3 regions of the Aeromicrobium sp. WCS2018Hpa-31 genome follow, and region 2 is predicted to be linked to each of the others. Evidence: predicted binding sites of a transcription regulator. Region 2 holds the regulator's gene; each other region holds the start of a gene.

Region 1 (3,903 bases), on a different contig from region 2:
ACCCAACCCTCCGTCTGGACGCGCCCAGACGCGACAAATTAAGTGACAAACTTGACCCAGACCCGCTGGTCCAGCGATCCGTGACAACCAATCTGACAATCGCGGAGTCGGGGTCTAGACGTCACTGCGGGGAACTCGGACGACAGAACCCTGGCAAAAGTGACAACCCATCTGTCAACTGTCAAGTGCGCTCCTCCACTCCCGGGCGCACCCGAACCACCCAGCGAAGCCGTGCTCGCTCCGTCCAGGCGAGCCGAGGGACGATCCGGCCTCTAGAGTCGCACGATGTTCAGGACAACGATCACCGTCGCGTTGCTGTCGCTCGCCCTCGCCGGCTGCACCGGGTCGAACGACCCGAGTGAGAGCTCCACCAACCAGCCCGCAGACGATGCGGTCGACCTGCGGTTCGCCTACTCCGGCGTCTCCGACGAGGGAACGATCGACCAGACGCTCACGATCACCAACACGTCCAGGACCCTCTCCGCAGCTCCGACCCTGTCCTTCGTGGCACTTGACTCGGACTCGGAGCCGATGACCGATGTCTCGGTGACCACGGTGTTCGGAAGCGATCGAGGTCTGGTCGTCGCGCCGGCGAACTACGAGGTGCTCGACATCCTGCGTTTCGAGGGCCCCGGGTCCGGCGACGTGGAGGACGTCGAGGTCACGGTCGAAGGGATGCGCACCGCCGAGGACGCCGGGACGGCCTATCCCGAGGTCGACTTCCTGGATGCCCAGGGAGAGCCGGTCGACCGTCCGTACGAGGCTCGCACGGCCAGGGTGAGCAATCCCGGCAGAAGCGACTACGTGGTCCGCCTCGTGGGGATCACCTGGAACCGCCCCGCCGAGGGGGAGTCGCAACAAGCTCTCACGGTCTCCCCTGTCGGCGAGCCGACACGTCTAGCGGCTCGCAGCGAGGCCGACGTGCGTCTCGCACCGACGGACGTGGCGACGTACGACAGCGTGAAGGTCTTCATCGCCGTGGAGCAGCGCGCCTCGACCTCGGCCGAGGACGCCTGAGTCGACTCCCGCGGCGACGACACCCGACGCCTCGTCTCCCCCGCGCTCGTGGCGATCCTGCGCCGCTATCCCCCGGCGCCGACGGGTCGCACTCCGGTCGCCCGACTCATGACCCGCCTCGACGTGAGCCTGAGAAGCGCGGACGGGTAGCTCCACTCCCCCCGATGCTTTTGGCACCGAGGCGAACGCGGCGAAACTCGGTGTCGGACGTCGAATCTATGTTCGTTACATGACCTCGACGGACTCTCTCCTCGGCCTCGCGACGGATGCGTCGCGGGTGCTGTGGCGGGCCGAGGCTGCGCAGGCTGCGACGGTGCTGGCGTTCGTGGAGGGTCGTCGGTCCGACGCGGTCGCGGCCGGGCGGAGCGCTGCTTCGGCCGAGGACGCCCGCCAGGTCGCGATCCTGGAGGTCGCGGTCGAGCTCGAGGTCGCGTCGGGATTCGTCGCGCACCTGGTCGCGACGACCAGGACCCTCACGGCGGGCCTGCCGACGGTGTGGGCCGCCCACAGCGACGGTGAGCTCGATCGGGCGAAGGCCCGCGCGATCGCCTCGGCCCGGTGGCGCCTGCACGAGGTCGCGTCGGTGGAGCTGCTCGACGAGTCCGTGGTCCCCTACGCCACGACCCACACGCTGTCCCAGCTCAAGGGCTGGCTGCGCCGGTTCGTGGCACGGGTCGAGGCCGAGAACGTTGCACGGCGCCGCCGCGAGGCGACCGCCCAGCGCCACGTGACCATCACGGCGATGGACGACGGGATGAGCCTGCTCCAGGCGTTCATCCCGACCCACGACGCCCTGCTGATCGAGCGCAAGCTGTCCCTGGCCGCCAAAGCGCAACGTGCCGACGACCCCGACGACGACCGACGGTTGTCCCAGGCCCGCGCCGACGTCCTGACCGACCGGCTCCTGGGTCGCACCGCGGACGCCCCCGGCCGGGGCCGGTTCCACGTCGGGATCACCGTCTCCCTGGCCACCCTGCTGGGCCTGGACGACGAACCCGCCGTCACCGGCGACGGCCAGCACGCCATCGACCCCACACTGGTCCGCGAGCTCGCCACGCAGCCCGGCACGCTGTTCAGTCGCCTCCTGACCGACGAGGCCGGCGGCATCCTCGACGTCACCGAGCTCGGCCGCTTCCCCACCGCCCCACTCCGCCGCGCCCTCGAGCTCGTCGACGGCGTCTGCGACATCCCCACCTGCGACAAACCAGCAGAAGCGTGCGACCTCGACCACCAGCAACCCTTCGACCCCGACCACCCAGACCGCGGACCCACCACCGCAGGCAACCTCCACCCACGATGTCGCCCCCACCACGGACTCAAGACCCGCGGAGCACTCCCCGTCGACCACGACGAGGACGGCACCACCCGATGGCACCTGCCCACACGCGCCGTGCCCGGACGCACCGCCTTCACCCGCGCCTGGACGAGGAGGACCGAACCCGTCGTCGTGCTCGCCGAGCACTACCCAGCCACGGGGGCCTTCGAGTACGTCGCCGCCTGACGAGGCGTCTACAGCCGACGTCAGCGCCGATGCCGACCGACGCCGCGCCGCGCCTCGGGACGTGCCGGAGGACCCTCCCCCGGCGACGCCGCGTCCACGACTGCTGGGTGAGCCGTCAGCACGTGGTGCCGAAGGACCGCGACGTCGCTCTCGTCGCACTCCAGGCGCAGCACCAGGACGCCCTCGTCACCCTCGAGCCAGCACAGCTCGACCTCGGGGGCCCGCACGAGCAGTCGCGTCGACACGCACAGGCTCGCCCCGGAGTCCGCAGGCATGTCGAAGGTCAGGACGGGCACCGACGACCTCCTCGCGACCCCCGATCGATGTCATCACCCCCAACGAGCGCGCAACCCCGGAGGTCACGACCCGACGGCTCGACTCCCTGACCTGGAACATCCTCCCGGTCCCGGCGACGCCGCACCCACACCGCGATGTGACGGGGGTCACGATAGGCTCGACCCACACCGACCGAGGCGTCTCGGGGGACGTCCGCACCGAGCGGGCTACGAGTCTGTCGGGTCGGCCGGGGGGACCACGTGCTCACAGACATCTTCCTGCCCGAGGTCATGGGCACCGCCACGCTCCTGCTGCTCGGCTGCGGCGTCGTCGCGAACGTCGCGCTGGCCAAGACGAACGGCAACGCCGGCGGCTTCCTGATGGTCAGCTTCGGCTGGGGCCTGGCGGTGTTCGCCGGCGTCTACGTCGCCTACAAGTCCGGCGCGCACATCAACCCCGCCGTGACACTGGGTCTCGTCGCGTCCGGCGACGACCTCGGCGGCAACACCGCCGTCAAGGTGCTGGTGTACCTCGCCGCCCAGCTGCTCGGCGCCTTCCTCGGCGCCACGCTGTGCTGGCTGGCCTACCGCGACCAGTTCGACGCCCCGGAGAGCGATCCGGACGACAAGCTCGGCGTCTTCTGCACCGCACCGCAGATCGCGCGCACGTCCTCCAACCTCATCACCGAGATCATCGGCACCTTCGTCCTCGTGTTCGTGATCATCGCGTTCGGCAAGACACCCACCGAGCTCGGCCCCCTGGCCGTCGCGCTGCTCGTCGTCAGCATCGGCGCCAGCCTCGGCGGTCCCACGGGCTACGCCATCAACCCGGCGCGCGACCTGGGCCCGCGCATCGCCCACTTCGTCCTGCCGATCAAGGACAAGCGCGACAGCAACTGGTCCTACTCCTGGATCCCTGTCGTCGGACCCGCCATCGGTGGCATCCTCGGAGGCCTCCTGGCCGCCGCCGCGAACTACGTCTGACCCGCACCCCGACCCCACACAGAATCGAGATTCGAGCATGGCCGACAACACGTACGTCCTCGCCATCGACCAGGGCACCACCTCGACCCGCGCGATGATCTTCGACCACGCAGGATCGGTGGTGGC
Region 2 (3,903 bases):
GTTCTACCAGTCCGTCTTCGGCGGGACGATCGAGGCGATGACCTTCGGCGAGGCCGGCATGAGCGACGACCCCGCCGTGGCCGACCGGATGATGCACGGCCACCTCGTCACCGACGCCGGCTTCGACCTGATGGCCTCCGACACTCCCCCGGGCGGTGACCAGCCGTCAATGGGCACGGCCATCAACGTCACCCTCAACGGCGACGATCCCCGCATCCGCAACTACTGGGCCGGACTCAGCGAGGGCGCCGAGATCGTGGCACCGCTCGAGCGTGCACCGTGGGGCGACGAGTTCGGCCTGCTGAACGACCGCTTCGGCGTGGCCTGGCTGGTCAACCTCGCCGCGAGCCAGTAGGCCTGCGCCAAGCCCACCACGCTGCGCCCCTCAGATCGGGCGCGGCACCGCCACGCCCAGGTGCTCGAGGGCGGCGTCGACGAGCGCGAACGCGGCGAGACGGCTGCGCGTCGCGTTCGCGAGCGCCTGACGCTTCAGCTCACCGGGTTCGGAGCCGCTCACCCGCACCAGGTCGGCGCTCTCGTCGACCCAGCGGCTGAACGTCTCCGGCGTCACCTCGGGATGGAACTGCCAGGCGATCACGCGGGCACCGAAGGCTTCGTCGACGAAGCACTGCGGGCCGAACCAGGAGCTGCCGATCACCCGCGCCGTGGGCGGCGGGCTCAGCACGTCCTGGTGGAACTGGCCCCACGGCCCCTCCGGGCAGAGGACGTCGTCGAGCGTGTCGACGCGGCGCCACCCGATCTCGGCACCGTCGCCGCGGTACGACGTGCCGCCGAGGGCACGGGCCACGAGCTGGGCGCCGTAGCAGATGGCCATCACGGGGACGCCGGAGCCGAGCGCCACCCGCACGACGTCGGACTCCGCTTCCACGACGTGGGCCCAGCGGGGCTCGTGCGCCGAGCGCTCCGAGCCGAGGCTCAGGACCAGGTCTACGCCGGTCGCCGACCACGGGGAGTCGATCGTGTCGCGGTCGATCCAGGTCAGCTCGGCGCCGTGCTCCCGCAGCCGCTCCGTGACGTAGCCGCCGGAGCGGTCGGTGTCGTCGGCCAGCACGTGCACCTGCAGAGGGCGGCCCGACGAGGTCGGGTCCGCCGGGGTAGGGGCGTCGTTCATGCCCCCATGGTGCCGGACGGGCCCGTCACTCGTAGACGGGCACCGCGAGGTCGGAGCCGAGCTGCAGCGCACCGGCGCTGGGCAGCGAGTTCATGCGCATGATGTCGTCGACCGTGTCGCGCACGTCGCCCTCGGGGTTGGCGTCGGCGGCGATCTGCCAGAGCGTCTGCCCCTCCTGCACGGTGACGACCGTGGTGGCCGGGACCGCACCGGCGTCGGAGGTGGCGACGGTGGACGAGCCGAGAGCGACGACCGTGACCGCCAGCGCCGCGATGACGGCGAGCAGGAGCACGAGGCGGCCCCGACGGGTCAGCCGGACCGCGGCCGGCTCGGTGGTGCTGCGCGGAGCCGAGGCGATCCCACGGGAGAACGACGGGGCGAAGCGGCTGGTCTCGTAGACGGTGATGGTGCTCATGGTGACCTCCGGGGAAGGGAGAGGAAGGAGTCTTGGTGTGTCGATCGAGCACCTGTCGATGTCATTCGAACGTCGATGCTCCGGGGGCGGTGGTGCTCCGCGGATCCGACGAACAGATGTTCGATCGAACACGTGTACGACAGTAGGGGAAGGCGCCGACAAAAGCAGCCCCCTTTCGAACAGGAATCCGAACAGGACCGCCACTCGCCTGCAATTCCAGTGAAAGAATCTTCGACACGGTGTTCGACTGTGACGCGTCGCACGCGCGTGGCCGCCGTCTCAGGACGGTTGCGGGGCCGTCGAGCACGGCATTCGAACGCGCGACACGCTGTCGAACATGTGTTTGTAAACGTCCCCGCAGAGGTCTAGCGTGGGGACCATGAGCGACGACAGCACCCTCGACCCCTCCGCCGACGCGCCGCGTCGGGGCCGCCCGAAGGGTTCACGCAACTCCGTGCGTGAGCTGCCCGACGGTCCCGTCGACGAGATGACCGGCCTCACCGGCCGGCAGCAGAAGATCCTGCACTTCATGCGCGACCAGATCGAGCAGCGCGGCTACCCGCCCAGCATGCGCGAGATCGGTGGCGCCGTCGGCCTGGCCAGCACCTCCTCGGTCGCCCACCAGTTGCGGGTCCTCGAGCGTCTCGGCTACGTCAAGCGCGACCCGAATCGCCCGCGCGCGATCGAGATCTTCCTGCCCGAGGTGGTCAAGGCGCGGCGCACGCTCAGCTCGGCCGACGACTCCGAGGTCGACGAGACCGGCTTCGGCGACCAGCGCCCCGAGGCCACGTACGTGCCCATGCTCGGTCGCATCGCCGCGGGCGGTCCGATCCTGGCCGAGGAGCAGGTCGAGGAGATCTTCCCGCTCCCCCGCTCCCTGGTCGGCGACGGCACGCTGTTCCTGCTCGAGGTGCGCGGCGACTCCATGGTCGACGCGGCGATCTGCGACGGCGACTACGTGGTCGTCCGCCAGCAGCCGGTCGCCGAGAACGGCGAGATCGTCGCCGCCATGCTCGACGGCGAGGCCACGGTCAAGACGTTCCAGCGCAAGGACGGCCAGATCTGGCTGCTGCCGCACAACGACGACTACTCCCCCATCGACGGCAACCACGCCACGATCCTGGGCAAGGTCACCACGGTGCTGCGCCGACTCTGACTCCCGTCGACCGCTCACTCGCACGACGCGAAGGGCCCCCTCCCACCCGGGCCTGTTCGGCTTTTAGTGTGGTTTTGGGCGCGCCTTGTCCGGCCCTCCCGGTAGCCTTGACCCTTCGGTCAGGGCCCGGGAGGGCCGGTTCGCGTTCGGAGGGGGTCGCTGGTGGTTGCCGCCCGCGACCTCGAGGACGGCACTGCCGGTAGGACCGGCGCCGGCACGCTGTCTGGCGGAGACGTCCCGCCAGGAGGACAACTGACCGACGCAGCAGCACCGCAGTGCCCGGACCCGTCACACGCGGGGAGCCGGGTGCGCCGCCGTGGGCTCAGGGCCTCCGCGGCCGGCACGCGGCAGCGGTTCGAGTGCCTGCCCGAGACCGGAAAGCGGCACTTCTTCACCACCCCGGCCGCCGGAGCGGTCGAGGCTGGACGCTCACCGAGGCAGCGGTGCCCTGACCCGTGGCACGCCGACGCCCGGGTCCAGGGACGAGGCACGCGCACGACGAAGGCGGGCACCTGGCGGCGGTTCCGGTGCACCCGGCCCGACGGCAGCTCGCACTTCTTCCAGGTGCTCGCCTCGGCGGCCGGCACCCAGCTCACCTCGCTCGACCGCCCGCCGGGGTGCCCCGAGCACGCGGTCTCGAAGGTGACCCGGCAGGGCGTGTACGGCCGCGGCGCCACGAAGCGGCAGCGCTACCGCTGTGTCCCCGCCGACGGCACGGCGCCACACACCTTCACCCCGCCACTGGCACGGGAGGCCGTCGAGGTCGGTGTCGAGAGCTGCACGACTTGCGACGAACTGCTCTCCCCGCACCGCGGCGCGCTCACCGGCGCCCGGCACACCCCGTGGACGCTCGCGTTGTACGCCCGGGCGCTGAACGAGCTCTCGATGGGCGCCAGCTACGCGGCGGTGTCGCTGATGATGCGCGAGTACCGCGACCGAGCCAGCCGCCACCTGCTCGAGCACCATGGCGGCGGCGCGCTGCTCGACGGGCAGGCGACCGGGGCCGCGCAGTCGTACACCGCCGCGCAGGGCAAGTCCGCCTGGCACCTCGCCGCCGACCTGGTGGAGCAGTACGCACCGCTGCTGTGGCGCCCCGTCGAGCAGCAGATGCGCGACCGCGACCGGCAGCAGCGCGCCGCGAACGACCAGCAGCTCGCCGCTGCACCGAACGCCGCGCTCGCCACCCCCATCACCTGGCTG
Region 3 (3,903 bases), on a different contig from region 2:
CGCTTCGAGGCCGACCTCGACTCCGACCCGGTGCGCCGACGTGTGCGCGAGGACGAGGACGACGCCGACCTCATGGACGTGTCCGGGACGCCGACGTTCTTCATCGGCACCGCCCGGCACGGCGGCCAGTGGGACGCGCCCACGCTCATCGCCGCCCTCGACGCCAGCCGGGGCCGCTGAGTCCGTGCCCGCACGTGCGGGCACAGAAAAGCCCGGTCGCCGTCGTGACGGTGACCGGGCTTCGCCGGATGCTCAGCGAGCAAGGATCACTTGAAGGCGTCCTTGACGTTCTCGCCGGCGTTCTTGACCGAGCCGGACGCCTGGTCCTTCTTGCCCTCGGCCTCGAGGTCCTTGTTGTCGGTGGCCTTGCCGACGTTCTCCTTGACCTCGCCGGCGACCTTCTCAGCGGTGTTCTTGGCCTTGTCGATGAAGCTCATGATGATCCTCCTGGATCGGTGGGTGACACTTCGACGGTACGACGGCTGGAAGTCGCTGCAACTCCAACGAGCGCTGCCCGATGAACGTTCAGTGACTTCTCAGTGACACGCGTTTACTTCTTGAAGGCGTCCTTGACGTCCTCGCCCACGTTCTTGATCGAGCCCTTGGTCTGGTCCTTCTTGCCCTCGGCCTCGAGGTCCTTGTTGTCGGTCGCCTTGCCGACGGCCTCCTTGACCTCGCCGGTGACCTTCTCCGCGGTGTTCTTGGCCTTGTCGATGAAGCTCATGGAACTCTCCTTCTCGGGTGGGGGAACGGGGTGGCTTACGTTGTAAACCTTACGCCGTAAGCCTGCGGCCCACAAGACGAGTGTCGTGCGACCTCGGTCACGAACGGGGGCGCGCTCGCGACCCGGTCGGCGAGCAGGTCAGTCGGCGAGACGCGAGGCGATGCCGTCGAGCATCTCCTGCAGGGCGCGGTCGAACTCCTCGGCGTAGCGGTCGGCCGCCAGACCGGCAGCCAGCCGGTGGATCGTCGGGTACGTCGCCTCGTCCACCGCGCCGGACGGGTCGAGGATCTCCAGGGGCGTCTCGGCCTCCGCCACCGCCTCCTGCTCCTCGTCGTCGCGCGTGGGGGTGAGCCCCCCGGGCACGGGCTCCGCGGCTTCGGCGCCCGCGGAGAACGATCCGTCGCCGTCCTGCGGGTCGCGCAGCGTCCGCGCCCCCGTCTCCATGAGCAGGTAGCCCAGCAGGAAGCTGTTGAACGACCGGTAGGCGAACACCACCTGGTCGTCGTCGAAGCCCTCCGCCTGCAGCGCCTCGAGCACCGACTCGATCCAGGTCAGGGACCGCAGCGGCGGGTTGATCCACGGCGCCTCCGACGGTCGCGTGGCCACGATCGGGAAGGCGTGCGGGTGCGCCATCGCGTAGCGGCGGACACCGCGCGCGAGCCGCTCCAGGTAGTCGCGCCAGCCGTTCTCGGCCACGCGCAGCACCTCGGGGTCGGCGTCCAGCTCGGCCACCACCAGGTCGACGACCGCGTCGAGCAGCTCGTCGCGGGTGCCGACGTGCTTGTAGAGGCTCATCGCCTCGACGCCCAGACGCTTGGCGATCCCCCGCATCGAGGCCGACCCGATGCCCTCGTCGTCGATCAACCGCAGGGCGGCCTCGGCGATCTTGCGGCGCGTCAGCGTGCCGCGTCGGGAGGTCGTGGAGGCCATGGGGGGATCGTGCCACGGAGGGGCGGGGCCAACGACCCGGAGTGCCGGCGCCGAAGGACTCGGGGGTTCCGGGGCTTTCGTCACGTATTCGAACATGTGCTTGTTTCCTGTCTGATCCTGCCTCTAGAATCGGGATAGATCAGCAGGAGGAAGCATGAGCGTCGCCGCACTCGACACCCACCCGGTGCCGTCGTGCGTGCACGGACTCCACGCTCTTCTCGACACGGTCCCCACCAGCGCGTGGGACGGCCTGGACCCCACCGAGGTCCGACGACTCCTCGCCGAGATCGGTCGCGCCGAAGCACGGCTCTCGGCCCACAAGATGGCCGCGGCGCGTGTGCTGGAGAAGGCCCGCAAGGCCACGGCGAACGGTGACGGACCGCGACCGGGGGCGGGAACCTCGACCGGCGCGACGATCTCGTTCGACTTCGGTGGGGACCGCGGCGGGGCCGATGCCCTGGTGAACACGGCGCAGCGGATCGAGGAGCAGACCACCCTCATCGAGAACGCGCTCGCGTCCGGGGTGATCAGCACCAAGCAGGCCGACCTGATCTCCCGCGCGTTGGCCAAGCTGCCCGACGACGTGACCCCCGAGCAGCGTGAGCGGTGCGAAGAGACCTTGCTGAAGGACGCGCAGCGGCTGACTCTGAAGGACCTGCGCCGCAGGGCGGCGCGGATCACCGAGGTCTACAAGGCGAAGACCGAGGAGGTCGACGCCGACGAAGACGAGATCCTGCGGAAGAAGGAAGAAGCCGCCCGGGCGAAGACGTCGTTCTCGATGTGGGACAACAACGACGGCACCGTCACCGGACGCTTCACCCTCCCCGAAGCCCAGGGCGCGATGCTCAAGACCGCCCTCGACGCACTCGCCGCACCTCACCAGGAGGTCGGGACCGTCAACGCCGCCACTGGCGAGATGGACGAGATTGGCTTCGGGCAGTCCTACCCCCAGCGCCTCGGCCACGCCTTCGCCACCCTGGTCGAGCACCTCCCCGCCGACCAGCTCCCGTCCAACGGTGGTGTGAGTGCGGTCGTCACCGTCAACCTGGACCTCGACACCCTCATGGGCGGCATCAAGGCCGCCGGACTCTCCGACGGCACCCGCATCAGCGCCGGCGAAGCCCGCCGGCTCGCCTGCTCCGCGCAGATCGTGCCCATGGTGTTGAACGGCAAGCCCCTGCCCCTCGACCTCGGCTCCGCCAACCGGTACTTCAACCGCAGCTCACGCCGGGCCATGGAGAAGCGCGACATGGGATGCACGACACCAGGTTGCGACCGCGACGCCAGATGGACCGAGGCCCATCACCTGAATCCGTACGCGATCTCCAAGACCACCGACATCAGAGACGGCGCACTGCTCTGCCCGTTCCACCACCACCGAGCCCACGAACAGGGCTGGATCGGCCGCATCAACCCCGACGACGGACACGTCGAGTGGAAGCTCCCCGGCTCCGACACCTGGCAACGCAACCAACGCTGCCGACCCTGACCACCACACCCACGACACCCCGACCCATCGGTCGGGGGTGCTCGTGCTGCCCGCGCATCGCTGAGCCGCCCGGAGTGGTCTCGATACACCTCCCCTCGCTGACGCTCGTGGAGGCACTCGACCACCGGGAGGCTCGGGAAGCGTGGTCGCCCGCGCCGGCGGGGCGGGCACGCCGCAGCGGCTCGGCCGGCCCGGTCGCCCCTAGACTCGCGGCGACGAAGGGAGTGCCCATGTCGGGCGGGGACTTCAAGGACATGTTCGCCGCCGCCGTGGGCGGCGACGTCGAGCTGGTGCGCTTCCACCTGGAGCGGGGCGTCGACCCCGACTACGTGCACCCCGAGCTGCAGTCCACCGCGCTGGTGACCAGCATCCTGGCCGGTCAGGATGCGGTGGCTCGGGAGCTGCTCGCCCACGGGGCCGACCCGACGCTGGCCTCCGAGCTGGACGAGACCACCCCGGTCGAGGCGGCCCGGGCCGCGGGGCTCACGGCGCTGGAAGCCCACCTCGTCGAGCTCGGCGCACGTCCGGCAGCGGGTGCACCTCCGGCAGGGCCTGCTCCTCGTGGGCGGGGCGACCGACGGGCGGCGTGGTGGCCCGCGTGGCTCAGTGGTTCTTCTCGTGCACCAGACGCAGACCGGTGAGGGTCAGCCACGGGTCGCGCGACGTGATCGTCGTGCAGTGGTCGAGCACCACGTCGGCGTAGGCGCCGGTCGCGATGACCGCCACGTCGTCGGGGTCGGCCTCCAACGACTCGATGATC

The links. Region 2 encodes LexA, which represses DNA repair genes until DNA is damaged. Its sites were predicted from a motif close to TCGAACANNTGTTCGA; they were not measured.
Region 1: a site for LexA is predicted at 1,228-1,243, ahead of RQG84_RS10505 (HNH endonuclease signature motif containing protein). Genes of this name have one in related genera too.
Region 3: a site for LexA is predicted at 1,743-1,758, ahead of RQG84_RS12645 (DUF222 domain-containing protein). Genes of this name have one in related genera too.

What each region holds. Positions count from the first base shown of each region.
Region 1 covers NZ_JAVTJF010000007.1:57,683-61,585, reverse strand. Annotated here, with positions in the region: gene RQG84_RS10510 (hypothetical protein) at 286-1,017, shown strand; gene RQG84_RS10505 (HNH endonuclease signature motif containing protein) at 1,247-2,518, shown strand; gene RQG84_RS10500 (hypothetical protein) at 2,539-2,814, opposite strand; gene RQG84_RS10495 (MIP/aquaporin family protein) at 3,055-3,777, shown strand; gene glpK (glycerol kinase GlpK) at 3,815-3,903, shown strand, end outside.
Region 2 covers NZ_JAVTJF010000010.1:101,372-105,274, reverse strand. Annotated here, with positions in the region: gene RQG84_RS14115 (VOC family protein) at 1-355, shown strand, start outside; gene RQG84_RS14110 (glutamine amidotransferase-related protein) at 386-1,132, opposite strand; gene RQG84_RS14105 (LysM domain-containing protein) at 1,158-1,547, opposite strand; gene lexA (transcriptional repressor LexA) at 1,927-2,703, shown strand; gene RQG84_RS14095 (hypothetical protein) at 3,010-3,903, shown strand, end outside.
Region 3 covers NZ_JAVTJF010000009.1:17,742-21,644, reverse strand. Annotated here, with positions in the region: gene nhaA (Na+/H+ antiporter NhaA) at 1-180, shown strand, start outside; gene RQG84_RS12660 (CsbD family protein) at 267-437, opposite strand; gene RQG84_RS12655 (CsbD family protein) at 551-724, opposite strand; gene RQG84_RS12650 (TetR/AcrR family transcriptional regulator) at 863-1,654, opposite strand; gene RQG84_RS12645 (DUF222 domain-containing protein) at 1,809-3,143, shown strand; gene RQG84_RS12640 (hypothetical protein) at 3,374-3,784, shown strand; gene RQG84_RS12635 (type III pantothenate kinase) at 3,747-3,903, opposite strand, start outside.